3 regions of the Photobacterium sagamiensis genome follow, and region 2 is predicted to be linked to each of the others. Evidence: predicted binding sites of a transcription regulator. Region 2 holds the regulator's gene; each other region holds the start of a gene.
The links. The regulator PurR, encoded in region 2, represses purine synthesis genes. The targets are predictions, from matches to a motif close to TNANGNAAACGTTTNCNTNA.
Positions count from the first base shown of each region.

Region 1: a site for PurR is predicted at 2,385-2,404, ahead of L4D76_RS04820 (phosphoribosylaminoimidazolesuccinocarboxamide synthase). Genes of this name have one in related genera too.
Region 3: a site for PurR is predicted at 2,388-2,407, ahead of purM (phosphoribosylformylglycinamidine cyclo-ligase). Genes of this name have one in related genera too.

Region 1 covers NZ_JAKJSP010000014.1:19,421-24,026, forward strand. Annotated here, with positions in the region: gene L4D76_RS04805 (LysR family transcriptional regulator) at 1-370, shown strand, start outside; gene L4D76_RS04810 (reductive dehalogenase) at 496-1,920, shown strand; gene L4D76_RS04815 (tetrachloroethene dehalogenase) at 1,922-2,206, shown strand; gene L4D76_RS04820 (phosphoribosylaminoimidazolesuccinocarboxamide synthase) at 2,535-3,638, shown strand; gene L4D76_RS04825 (NAD-dependent epimerase/dehydratase family protein) at 3,715-4,606, opposite strand, start outside.
Region 2 covers NZ_JAKJSP010000047.1:5,928-10,533, forward strand. Annotated here, with positions in the region: gene torD (molecular chaperone TorD) at 1-140, shown strand, start outside; gene L4D76_RS20745 (hypothetical protein) at 362-928, shown strand; gene L4D76_RS20750 (hypothetical protein) at 985-1,182, opposite strand; gene L4D76_RS20755 (hypothetical protein) at 1,263-1,658, opposite strand; gene purR (HTH-type transcriptional repressor PurR) at 2,211-3,215, shown strand; cyclic di-GMP riboswitch class I at 3,414-3,518, shown strand; gene L4D76_RS20765 (TfoX/Sxy family DNA transformation protein) at 3,642-4,232, shown strand; gene L4D76_RS20770 (hypothetical protein) at 4,460-4,606, shown strand, end outside.
Region 3 covers NZ_JAKJSP010000053.1:30,887-35,492, reverse strand. Annotated here, with positions in the region: gene L4D76_RS22310 (class II glutamine amidotransferase) at 1-538, shown strand, start outside; gene purN (phosphoribosylglycinamide formyltransferase) at 637-1,281, opposite strand; gene purM (phosphoribosylformylglycinamidine cyclo-ligase) at 1,286-2,326, opposite strand; gene upp (uracil phosphoribosyltransferase) at 2,523-3,149, shown strand; gene L4D76_RS22290 (uracil-xanthine permease family protein) at 3,308-4,561, opposite strand.

The sequences.
Region 1 (4,606 bases), on a different contig from region 2:
TCCCTCAGAACTCAGTAACCATAACTGTCTTATATTTGACAGCAAGATACACCCTACCGATAAATTCTTTTATTTAGAAAATGGTCATTTAGAATTTGTTCAAGTCGATGGTACGTTTATCAGCGATTCAATGAACTTAACCATGGATCTCGCGGTACAAGGTCATGGGGTTTGCTGGGTCCCACAGCAATTAGCAGATAACGAAGTGAGAAAAGGCAACCTGGTCTGCCTGTTCGGAGGAAAATACGCCATCGAGCAGTCTTATTACGTTATTTATAGCTCTCGCCGCTATATGGCAAAAAAAGTAAAAGTATTTTTAGACATGTTTACCCAATATATGGAACAAACCCACAACATATTTGATTGCTAAATAATACTAACCAAAATCATTACCTTGGTTGTTCGATTTAGTATAAGCCTATACAGTTTTTGGTATACATTGAATTTTATACGCTGGTTAATATAGATCTACTCTGTATTTCTAGCGGTAATAAAATGGATAACAAAGACGTTAAACAACCAAAAGAAGAAAATGACTCAGTTGAAAATATCAGCCGACGAAAGTTCTTCCGGATTAGTGCTATCACAGCTGGAGTAGCAGCTGCTGGTGGCGCTGCCGGAATGATAAACTACCGTGTTCAAGGCGTGCCTTATGATGACTTCCCGGTAGAGATACTGGACGATGTGCTCAAGCCGATGGATCAGCGCGATTTGATCTTCAGCTACGCAATCTCACCTAAATTGCAGAAGCAGTATCCGGAACGGGATCAGGCTTTTGCTGCTGCCATCAATGAACCGGGATTTAAGTTTAAACATGTCGCCAGAAAATTAGTGGTAAACATGAAGCCGGATCCGTCTGTATGGGATAACAGCAAAATGGGTTATCGCCAGATCGACTGGGCACTGGCCCATGCCAGTAAATCATCACTGGAAAAATATCTTGGTCCCAAAAGTAAATTCGGTGTACCCAATACCGGTGAACACACCTGGGAACAATTGAATTTGGCTCCGGTTAAGTGGGAATTTAATTCACCTTCGGAAGCCTCACAACACATCAAGCGCGCCTGCCACCTTTACGGTGCCGCACGGGTGGGTATTACCCATAATGATCCGCGTTGGAACTTCTCGCCAATCTACGACACCATTGCAGAAAAGACCTACTCTTGGGAAGACGATTTCCCATTCAAACCCAAGACGGTCATCGTGTTAGCCTTCGAAGAAGATTACGAGGCCATTCGTACCGCTCCAGCCCCATTAGCAAGTGGCTCTGTCAGTAACGAATATACCAGAATGTCGCTGGTCGGCGGCCAGGTTGCAGACTTCATTCGCCGCTTAGGCTATCAAGCAGTTGCTTCAGGCAACGATCTCGGCAATAACGTGGCCTATGGCATTGCATCAGGCATCGGGGAAGGTGCCCGTAACGGAACCCTCATCGTCCCTAAGCTTGGCAACCGAATCCGCTTGGCCAAAATCTATACCGATCTGGATTTTGTTGAGTACGACAAACCGCGCGATTTCGGCATTATGGAGTTCTGCGAAAACTGTAAGCGTTGTGCTGAGCAGTGCCCATCCAGCGCGATCAGCATGGATGATAAACCTGATTTTTATCCTACCTATGAAGGTGCCGATAACCCTGACTATGCATGGCATGGCCAGGTTGGCGTTAAAAAGTTTTATAACGACGCGAAAAAGTGTTTCAAGTTTTGGGGCGACAATGGCATTGGCTGTATTGTCTGTGTCAAAGCCTGCCCATGGAACAAACCTGATTTCTGGCATCACAGGATGATCGACGCATCCAATACCTTTACATCCGGCTTTGTCCACAAGTTGATGAAGGACGCTGATATTTTGTTTGGCTACGGCAATATGGATGTTGATAACGCGGTACAAACGTTCTGGCACTCAGAGCAGGAGTCTTAATATGATTGGTTTAATGTGGTACTTAATGGGAATGCTAACAACAGGCGCAGCATGGTGGTATATGAATCTGAACCGGCAGTATCGTTTAAGCCTGGTGGCTAACCTGTGTCTGGTAGCGGTATTTGGTTTCTTATGGATCTGCATTGGCTGGTCGTGGGCATCTTTTGCCGAAGGTGAACCCCGCTCAGGTGCGATGGGATTAGTCTGTTTTGGATTACCGGGGCTGATTTTAATGAGCGTGACGTGGAGACGTTTTATCACGCCATATCCGATAACACAGAGCTGAAATTAGTCTATCAAGACTGGGGGCTGTTTATCTTTCAACAGCAATTTCTGCTCTGAAGCAAGCACTGAATATGGGAATGTTCAGTGCTTTACATCTCTCCTTTCCCCCCACGATAGCGATGGGTATTACTCATATTTTTACAATTAGTAACAATGCTTTTCCACTCTCATTCAACCAGAAAAGCAAACGTTTGCTTTTTTACTGGCAGCGGTGGCTAGTTCTGGTATCATTTGCCTCAGAATTCAGCTAACCGCCTAATCTGTAGATTGTTAGCCGCTAATTGCATGCTTTTATCATCGTATTGATTTTTGAAAATAGGAATTTCACCATGAGTCTTGCTGATCAAGTCCTTGCTGTAAATGATGATCTGCCGATCCGTACCGACAAACCTGTTCACAGTGGTAAAGTGCGTTCGGTCTACTGGCTGACTGATGCCGACAGCCGCCGCCTGATTGAAGAAAAAGGCTACGATGTTGCACCAGATGCACCGCTGGCCATCATGGTGATCAGTGACCGTATTTCAGCCTTTGACTGCATTTGGCATGGTGTAGGCGGTCTGAAGGGCGTTCCCGGAAAAGGCGCTGCATTAAACGCTATTTCCAATCACTGGTTTAAGTTGTTCCGCGAGAATGGCTTAGCTGACAGCCATATTTTAGACATTCCCCACCCGTTTATCTGGATTGTTCAGAAAGCAAAACCGGTAATGATTGAAGCTATCTGCCGCCAGTACATCACAGGCTCAATGTGGCGTTCGTATGAAAAAGGTGAGCGTGATTTCTGTGGTATCGAAGTACCGGAAGGCTTAAGCAAAGATCAGAAGCTGCCAGAACTATTAATTACACCGTCGACCAAGGGCATTCTAGAAGGCATTCCTGGTGTTCCGGCTGTTGATGACGTGAATATCACCCGCCAGAATATCGAAGACAACTTCACGGCTTTCAATTTCCGTGATCCGGCTGATATCGATCATTATGAAGCCCTGCTTAAAGAAGGTTTCAACGTCATCAGCAATGAGCTGGAAAAACTGGGCCAAATCTTTGTTGATACCAAATTTGAGTTTGGTTACGTGACAGATGCAAGCGGCAAGGAAAAACTGATCTATATGGATGAGGTCGGTACGCCTGATTCATCACGTATCTGGGACGAAGCCGCTTTCCGGGACGGTGTAATTATTGAAAACTCGAAAGAAGATTTCCGTCAGCTGCTGCTAAACCACTTCCCCGATCCTGATATACTTCTGAATAAAGATCGTATGAAAGAGCGTTCAGCACTTGCTCGTGATAATGCACTTCCTCAGGAAGTACTGATGCAGGTATCAAAAATCTACACTGGCATTGCTGAAAAAATCACCGGCAAGAAAATCACATTAAGTGAGAACCCTAAAGCCGAAATCGTTGCGATTCTTCGCAAAGATTATGGTTTAGTTGATTAGGCCTGCTGCTTCACAGACTAAAAAACCTGCTCATCGAGCAGGTTTTTTTGCATTATACCAATCACTAATAAGCAGATTAGCAACTCTTCAGTGATGCTTTGAGTCGCTTCATCCCTTCTTCAATACTGACAAGAGGCACGTAGCCCAAATCCGTTTTCGCGGCACTGATATCGAAATAGTGGCTAGTCGACAGCTGACGGGCAACAAAGCGGGTCATCACAGGTTCCTGCTTTTTACCTAGCCATCCATAGATCCATTCCAGCAAAGCACCTACCCCATAGGCAAGTGATGTCGGTACTCGCTTGCGAACAGGCGGTAAGTCGGCACAGGAAAGGATTTTATTAAGCATGGCTGCCATAGTGATCGGCTCATCATTACTGAGGAAATACGCTTTTCCCGCGCACACAGCTTCCGGCTCACTCAGTCTTAGTGCTGCCAGAATATGCGCGTAGGCAGCATTGTCGACATAAATAGTATCAACCAGTTTATCTTCACGCCCCACCAGCTTGAGCCTGCCAGCGCGAGCTCGGTCAATCACCCTTGGTACCAGGTGGGGATCTTCCGGCCCCCAGATAAGATGGGGACGCAATGCCACTGTCTTTAGCTGTTTATCTGTTCCTTCAAGGCAATCACTTTCTTCAAGACTATTTGGCTCTTCAAAGCTATCTGTTTTTTCAAGGCTATCTATTTTTTCAAGAGAATTAATATTTTCAAGACAACAGGTCTTTTCGAGAAGGCGACCATTCGCGGCAAGCACCATCTGCTCGGCGATGGCTTTCGATTCAGCGTAATAATTCAGATAATTATTGGCATAGGGAGCGGATTCATCAATCCCCGCTTCATCAAAACCTGCAAACGTCACGCTTGGAGTACTGGTATAGACGAGTTTATCGATACGCAGCACCTGACAGGCATCGATAATATTACGTGCACCGTCGACATTAGGGGCGTAATAGTCTGCTTTTGAA
Region 2 (4,606 bases):
ACAACATGCTATTGAACTGGCTGCCAATCTTTGCCCAAGCATGTAAATCACGCGATAACTTTGGCTTCTATACCGCAGCTGTTGATCTGCTTGTTGCATTTTGTAAATTAGACTCGGCATTCCTTGCCGGAGAAGAATAATAATCTAATCGGTCATCATAAATACTGAACCACACTATCTCTAGTTGCCGGCATTAAATGCCGGCTTTTTTTCTTCATACCAATTCCATTAATTATCTATCCCCACTCCCTGCTTGTTATATCGGTTCAGCAAACGAACAGCTTTCATGACAATACCCTGACATTACCTGCTCGTGACTTTTATAGATTTAAACAACACTGATAACAAAGAGATATCTGCGATGCATAAACTCAATACGCTAGTAAAGCCCTCTCCATCGATGAAGAGCTGGTTTGTTAAAATGTCTTTGCCTCTGGTATTTTTATCTATGATATTGCTGGCTCCTCAAGTTAATGCCAGTGGCATAGCCGCTGATTCAATAGTTGCACAACGAGATACAGTAAACCGCATTAATTCAATCCAGCGGGATCTCACCAGCATCAGGCAGCAAACCCTGCAAGCTAACCCAGACTTGGCAGAACAATCTAAGCAGTTAGAGAGCAAGTTTCAGCAAAAAGCAGATGAAATCGGCTATGCGCCTGAAGAGTTCATAGCTAAAGCACAAGAGATCCAAGAGCAAGTTCAGGATACTTCCCTTAGCGAAGAAAAGCGCAGTGAGCTAATTAAAGAGTTTACAGCGGCCAAACAAACAATGGCGGAACAACGCCAGGCTATCATGGCCGACAAAGACCTAATGGGTATGCAGGAAAAGCTCCAGCAAGATACCTTCGCGGCAATGAAAGCCCAGGATCCCAAAACAGAGCAATTGGTTGATGAACTAAATAATTTAATCGAGACTATTCAGTAATAGCAAAGATTGGTTAAAGTGACTCACCGCGGCAAGTGTGCCGCGGTGAAGTTGGATTAGCAATCATCTTCATAATCGCTCAGATTAATTCCCATCTCCTTGGCCACATCGGCCCAGTAGGGCTCGGCTTCGCAAACACAACAATCACACCAGGGGGCAATCCCTTCATGCATACTTAACCGTTTGTTTCGTCTCGCAGTTCGGGAAATCTGATGCCCCTGCTCTTTGGTGGGGCCAGTTAGCGCTGTTACCATCGCTATTACTCCAAGCAGCCTGCTCAATATTAATTTTAATCTAAATTTGCTGACATGGACTTCGAGCTGCTCATTGGTAATTAAAGCTCAATAGCTTTATTCTGGCTAAGTAACTTCATCCCTTGGATATGTTTTACAAACCATTTCACAATTGCCAGAGCAGCAATGATAAGGCCAACAACCGGAATGACGTGAAGAGCCTTATCCAGAAAATCGCTGTGTACCCAATACTCAGCGCCAGCAACCATTCCTGTAGTAGTCGCTGCAGTTACACCCAGCACCACAAAGAAAGTAAAGAACAAGAAGAAGGTGCGAATAATGGTGTAGTAATGACTGTAAGTCAGTTCATCAGTGCCTTTATTCAACTGGTAAGCGGAATATATAACCGCAACAATGCCTGAAATCATTAAAGTTAAAGGCGTAAGAAAGCTCGCAATGTAAGCAAAGCGAACACCACTTTTATTATCACCGGACATAAATTTGACCCAATATCATCGTCGTTAATATGACAATTATCACACGAATTTCCGACACATCAAGCGAGCCCAAGTGTTACGATGATCCTGATCAAGCGTTTCCGCCAGAGTCCGCAATAACGACCTAAACAAACAAGGGACCAACCAACTATGTCGTCGTTACTGACCTGAAAAGCCTAGCCAAAATCTCTCATTAAAGACTTTAAAAAGCATTTATCCATGCATTATTATGAACCTAGTTTACTGAAGTTGCATAAAGATTGTTGATGTCTATCAAGTAATTTCCTCTTGGTATACAGAAACGTTGCACTGTGCGCTACACTCAGTAAAATGTGAACGCAAGCGATTACACAGTGAAACGCCTTTTGGGGCTAGCATTAATACCAAGCCGCTCGTTAGAGAAGCGGCTTTTTGACGTTTTATACTTTGTGAAATATCAATCGTACCAAATTGAATAAATAGGTAATTAACGGTTGCGTAGTTACTCAATTTGGTATCAGTTAAGAATTGGTCGGATCAGACCTCTGACCTACAATTATTAGAAGAATAAATATGGCAACGATTAAAGATGTTGCACGTATGGCTGGTGTGTCGACCACAACAGTTTCTCACGTGATCAACAAAACCCGCTTCGTGGCAGAAGCAACACAGAAAAAAGTACTGGCCGCCGTTGATGAACTCAACTACGCACCCAGTGCGGTAGCACGAAGCCTCAAATGTAATACGACTCGCACCATTGGTATGTTGGTAACCAAATCAACCAACCCGTTTTTTGCCGAAGTCATTCACGGTGTTGAAGAGTATTGTTACAAGGATGGCTACACCCTGATCCTTTGTAACACCGAAGGTAACTTATCTAAGCAACGTGATTACCTGCGCATGCTAGCTGAAAAGCGTGTTGATGGATTGCTTGTGATGTGCTCGGATATCGACCAAGAGCTACTTGACCTACTTGAACGTAAAAGTGATCTGCCAATGGTGATCATGGACTGGGGCCCGGAAAGCCCGCATACAGATAAGATCCAGGATAACGCTGAATTTGGTGGTTACATTGCTACCAAGCATTTTATTGAACACGGCCATGCTAAAATTGGCTGTCTGTCAGGTCATGTTGAGAAAGTCACCTGCCGTGAGCGTTTAAAAGGTTTCAAAAAAGCAATGGCAGAAGCCAATCTGGTCGTGAATGATGATTGGATTCTTGAAGGGGATTTTGAATGTGAGTCTGCTGTTGCAGCTGCTAACCAGTACATTGCAATGGACGAGCGCCCTACTGCCATCTTTTGTTTCAACGACATTATGGCAATGGCATTGATCAGTACTTTTGAGCAGGCAGGTATCCGCGTACCTGGCGATATTTCTATCATCGGTTACGACAACATTGAGCTAGCACCATACTTCTCACCACCGTTGACCACTATCCACCAGCCTAAACGTCGTTTAGGTAAGACGGCAGTCGAAATTCTGATGGAACGCGTGAAAGATAAGGATCATGCCCGACGTGTGTTTGAAATGGCACCTGAATTAGTGATTCGGAAATCTGTCAAAGACTTAAACTGATCCCACTGCGTACAACAAGAAGCCGACAAGTCATCACTTGTCGGCTTTTTTAGACACGAATATATCATCAGAAAAAATGCTCAATTCAATTTAACAGCGGCGTAAAACATATAAAAAAGCAAATAACTGGAAGCAGTATCACATTTCCAATAGCTTAGAGTAAGAACAAATACCTTATCTACGATAAACTTTATTAAGTCACGAACAAGGCAAACCACCCGAAAGAGTGGGACGCAAAGCTTCCGGCCTAAAAGAAAGTGGTTTTTTATAACTAACTTAACTTATGGTAGCGGGGTTACCGATGGATTTTTGCTCGGATACGGTCAAATTTTTACACACATTTGACAAAACTATTCGGCAACTTGCTAATCTGATTTCCTCGCTCCGATGTTAGGTGACTCAAAGTATTTTTCACCGAGAAGAAGCATGGATAAACCAGTACTAAAAGACACATTAAAATTATTTGACTGTTTAGAGTGCATTAAGTCACGCTCGATGTTTGGCGGTTTTGGTATTTTCGCCGGTGAAACTATGTTCGCTCTCGTAGTGAACGATAAACTACACTTGCGTGCAAATGCCGATAATGAACAAGAATTTAAGCAAGCCGGCCTTGAACCATACGTGTACAAGAAGCGCGGATTTCCGGTTGTCACCAAGCATTATGCTATTCCTGACCAATGGTGGAATGACCCAAGTAAAATTCTCTGCCAGGCAAAACGCTCTCTAGCGGCAGCCCAACAAGATAAAAAGACCAAAAGCAACACCGGTCCTAATCGTATCAAAGACCTTCCGAACTTACGTTTAGCCAATGAACGAATGTTAAAGAAAGCAGGCATTGATACCATAGAACAACTTTTTGATCTTGGCGCACTTGATGCCTACAAAGCTTTACAGCAAACGCATCAAGAATCATTAAATGTCGAGTTGTTATGGGCATTGGAAGGTGCGATCAGTGGTAAACATTGGTCTGTTATCACTGAACAGCGACGTACCGAGTTGTTGTCTGCGTTACCATAATCAATTGATCAACCATGAAAGAGGCGCATCACGCCTCTTTTTTTACCTCACAGATCTCTCTGTCTCTGCTTCTCCAGCAGACTATGCATAAAAGCTCGTATTACCTTATGTCAGGCTATGTCAAATATTGAACCCTCTCACAAAGCTGCTCATAAATGCATCAATAAGCTTTCAATTAATATGAAGGTTTGTAAAATCATGCGAGCATTATTTACTGAGAGGTTGCTATGTTCTGCTCCAAGCCTTTCCCGGGTCAAACAGATCACATATTTAGAGACAAATTTTATAAGTGGCCAAAGCTACTTCGCAGTTTGATCTTTATCAGTTTGCTACCACCGTTAATGGCGATGTTTTTTGTTTACAACCAGTTTGCA
Region 3 (4,606 bases), on a different contig from region 2:
TAATCGGGGAGGGGTCAGTTTAGAAAATACCCATCCTTTTACCCGGGAGCTATGGGGGCATTACTGGACTTTTGCCCATAATGGTCAGCTGACAGGCTATGACGCGCTTGATACCGGACGCTTTAAACCCGTTGGGGATACCGATAGTGAAATTGCTTTTTGTTGGTTGCTAAACCAGTTAGAAGCAAAATTTCCAGATCTGCCCGATGACTTAGCGCCGGTGTATGACTATATCGCACAGTGTTGCGATCGCTTGCGCCAGCTTGGTGTGTATAACATGCTGCTAAGCAACGGTAGCTGTGTTGTGACTTACTGTACCAACAACTTGCATTGGATCACCCGCCGCGCCCCATTTGGGCAGGCATCGTTGATCGATGAAGATGTCACGATTGATTTCCATAAGGAAACAACACCCAATGATGTGGTCACCGTGATTGCGACTCAGCCTCTTACCAATGATGAGCGTTGGCATAAAATGCAGCAAGGGGAGTTTAGCGTGTTCCACTTTGGTGAACTCGTGCATAACCGGACCCTGTAGACGACAGTTGCCGCTCAAGGCGTTGTGATGTAATAGCTAATGTCGGGTCTGAACAATTTGGCGAATAAATAAAAACGCGGCCAGCTGGCCGCGTTTTTTTATTCGTCGGCTGCGTAGCCTTGGGGAGGCAGTGGTTCACGGTCTAATACCGCGGCTTCATTCTCCATCACTAAACGATCTTGCAAGAACCAGTTCGCAACTAAAGGATAAATGCGATGCTCTTGCTGCTGTACTCTGGCTGTTACTTCTTCAACCGTATCCTCAGCAAAAATAGGCACTTTTGCTTGCAGGATCACCGGGCCACCATCTAACTCTTCGGTGACAAAGTGGACACTGGTACCATGTTCTTTATCACCAGCATCTAAAGCGCGCTGGTGGGTATGAAGACCGGTGTATTTCGGCAACAAAGAAGGATGGATGTTAAGCATTTTGCCCTGATAGTGACGAACAAACTCATCACTGAGGATACGCATGAACCCGGCCAATATGACAAGTTCTGGCTCGAAGCTATCGATTTGCTCTGCCATTGCCTTATCGTAAGCTTCGCGATCAGCGTAGTCACTCGCGGCAAGAGGCACCGCTTCAATTCCGGCCTGGCGAGCGCGCTCAAGACCATAAGCATCAGCTTTGTTTGATAGCACGGCCGCGACTTTTGCGTCTTCAATGGTCCCATTCTGACAAGCATCAATGATGGCTTGAAGATTTGAACCATTACCAGAAATTAGGACAACGATGTTTTTCATCGACTTACTTGATCTCCACCTGCTCTTCGTTGGCGTCAGCGTTAGCAATTTCACCGAGTAGCCAGGCGTTTTCGCCTTCCGCCTTCAGAATTTCAATTGCTTGTTCTGCTTGGGCTTGTGGTAGGGCAATCACCAGGCCTACACCACAGTTGAAAGTACGGTACATTTCGTAGGTTTCAACATTGCCGGCTGTTTGCAGCCAGTTGAAGATTGCAGGCCACTGCCAGCTGTTACCATCAACAACCGCTTTAGTTCCTTTTGGAAGTACACGTGGAATGTTCTCCCAGAAACCACCGCCAGTGATATGAGAAATCGCGTGAACGTCACAGGACTCCATCATTTTCAGGGTTGATTTCACATAAATCTTAGTTGGGGTTAGCAGGTGATCCGCGAGTGATTTACCTTCCAGCTCCTGGGTAAGATCAGCTTGTGACACTTCGATGATTTTACGGACGAGTGAATAACCGTTTGAGTGCGGGCCACTTGAGCCAACAGCGATGAGTGCATCGCCAGCTTTCACTTTAGAGCCGTCGATGATGTCAGCTTTCTCAACAACCCCAACACAGAAACCAGCAACGTCGTAATCTTCGCCATGGTACATGCCCGGCATTTCAGCTGTTTCACCGCCGATTAACGCGCAACCCGCCAGGATACAACCTTCACCGATACCCGCAACAACAGCGGCTGCCGTATCAACTTCCAGCTTGCCTGTTGCGTAGTAGTCAAGGAAGAACAGAGGTTCGCCACCTTGAACAATCAGGTCATTGACACACATTGCAACGAGATCAATACCGATCGTGTCATGCTTGTTCAGATCCATCGCTAAACGAAGTTTAGTGCCCACGCCGTCGGTGCCTGATACCAATACAGGCTCTTTATATTTGGTTGGTAGCGAGCATAGCGCCCCGAAACCACCAATGCCGCCCATTACCTCAGGACGGTGGGTGCGTTTTACCACCCCTTTAATACGATCTACTAATGCATTACCTGCATCGATATCTACACCAGCATCTTTGTAACTAAGAGAAGAGTTATTGCCGCTCACAGGAGGTCCCTCAACGTATTAAAGTAAAAAAGCGAGGGTATGATAACAGCAGTCAGGGCGGAAAGGGAAACGTTTGCGTCAATAAATCTTGCTGGCTATTTCCTGAGCAAACGATACCTATTCCCCTATCAGAAGGTTAATGGTCTAGTGTATAATGGTTCGATTTTTTTAAATTTTGTTTGCTTAGGAGTCAGAAATGAAAGTCGTTGAGGTTAAACACCCACTGGTTAAACATAAGATTGGTCTTATGCGCGAAGGCGACATCAGCACTAAGCGTTTTCGTGAGTTAGCAACGGAAGTAGGCAGCCTACTGACGTATGAAGCGACTTCAGACTTCGAAACAGAAAAAGTTACCATTGAAGGTTGGAATGGTCCAGTTGAAATTGACCAGCTCAAAGGTAAAAAGGTAACGGTTGTACCTATTCTTCGTGCCGGTCTTGGTATGATGGACGGCGTGCTTGAGCACGTACCAAGTGCACGTATCAGCGTGGTCGGTATCTACCGTGACGAAGAAACATTAGAGCCTGTTCCTTACTTCAACAAGCTTGCATCAAACATTGATGAGCGTATTGCTTTGGTTGTTGACCCAATGCTAGCGACTGGCGGTTCAATGATAGCAACACTGGACCTGCTAAAAGAGAAAGGCTGTAAGCAATTTAAAGTCTTAGTACTTGTTGCTGCGCCTGAAGGGATTGAAGCACTGGAAAAAGCGCATCCAGATGTTGAGTTGTACACAGCTGCTATCGATGAGAAGCTAAATGACAAAGGCTACATCGTTCCTGGTCTGGGCGATGCGGGTGACAAAATCTTCGGTACTAAGTAAGACCGAAGTCTTGATAGAAAAAAGCCGAACGTAGTTCGGCTTTTTTATTCTCGGTGTAAACCCAAATCTATTAATTATCAGAGTAGTCAGAAAATTAATGGAATTGGTAGAAAGGCTGCAATTAAGATTGCGGCCTTTTTTGTTATAATTACAACGTCTTAACTCTCTGTGGTGTTTTCCATCTGAGCATTATCAACAACGTGATTCTCACCCAGATCGTCAGGCAGGATCAGGTTCAGCAAGATGGCAACAATACCGCACAGGCTCACACCCTGCAGGCTGAATTCGCCGATACCGAAAGCCATCCCGCCAATACCAAATACCAGTGTTACCGCCACGATAACCAGGTTACGTGCTTTGTGCAGATCAACCTGATTCTTGATTAGCGTATTGAGACCAACGGTTGCAATTGAACCAAATAGCAGGATCATGATGCCGCCCATAACCGGGACCGGAATAGTTTGCAGTATTGCCCCTAGTTTGCCGACAAAGGCCAGTACCAGTGCGGCTACTGCAGCCCATGTCATGATGATTGGATTGAATGCTTTGGTTAGCATAACTGCGCCAGTCACTTCTGAATAAGTGGTGTTAGGCGGTGCACCAAACATTGATGCGGCAATCGTTGCTATCCCATCGCCCGCCATTGTGCGGTGCAAACCCGGTTTCTTCAGGTAGTCTTTACCCGTTACGTTAGATATTGCCAGTATGTCGCCCACGTGCTCTACCGCAGGGGCAATAGCGACAGGGATCATGAACAAGATGGCGTTGATATTAAACTCTGGGAATGTGAAATTAGGTAAAGCCAGCCAGCTTGCCTGCGCAACAGGCGTAAAGTCCACAACACCAAAACCAAGGCCTACGCAGTAACCTGCAACAACGCCGGCCATAATTGGCATTAGCTTTAGGAAACCTTTCGCAAAGACACTAAAGGCAATGGTTGTCAGTAGTGATACTGCTGAAATCCATAGGGCGGCATCGTCATTTACTAACTGCACCGCACCATCGCCGGTTTTTCCTAATGCCATGTTTACGGCTACTGGTGCTAAACCTAAGCCAATGACCATGATCACCGGGCCAACGACAACGGGTGGCAGGACTTTATGGATAATCGCAACGCCACGTACTTTGATGATGGCTCCCATCAGCACATACACGACGCCAGCCATCATCAGGCCGCCCATAGTGCCAGCTATCCCCCAAGTTTGGACGCCGTAAATAATTGGAGCAATGAATGCAAAGGAGGAAGCGAGGAAGATAGGAACGGAACGTTTAGTGATGACTTGAAAAAGAAGAGTACCAATACCCGCACCAAAGAGGGCGACACTAGGATCCAGCCCGGTAAGTAACGGAACCAGAACCAACGCACCAAATGCGACGAATAGCATTTGTGCACCTTGCAGTACCTGCATCATTGTATATTCCATCCTGTCTGAAAAAAAAATCGCGCAATCCTAGCA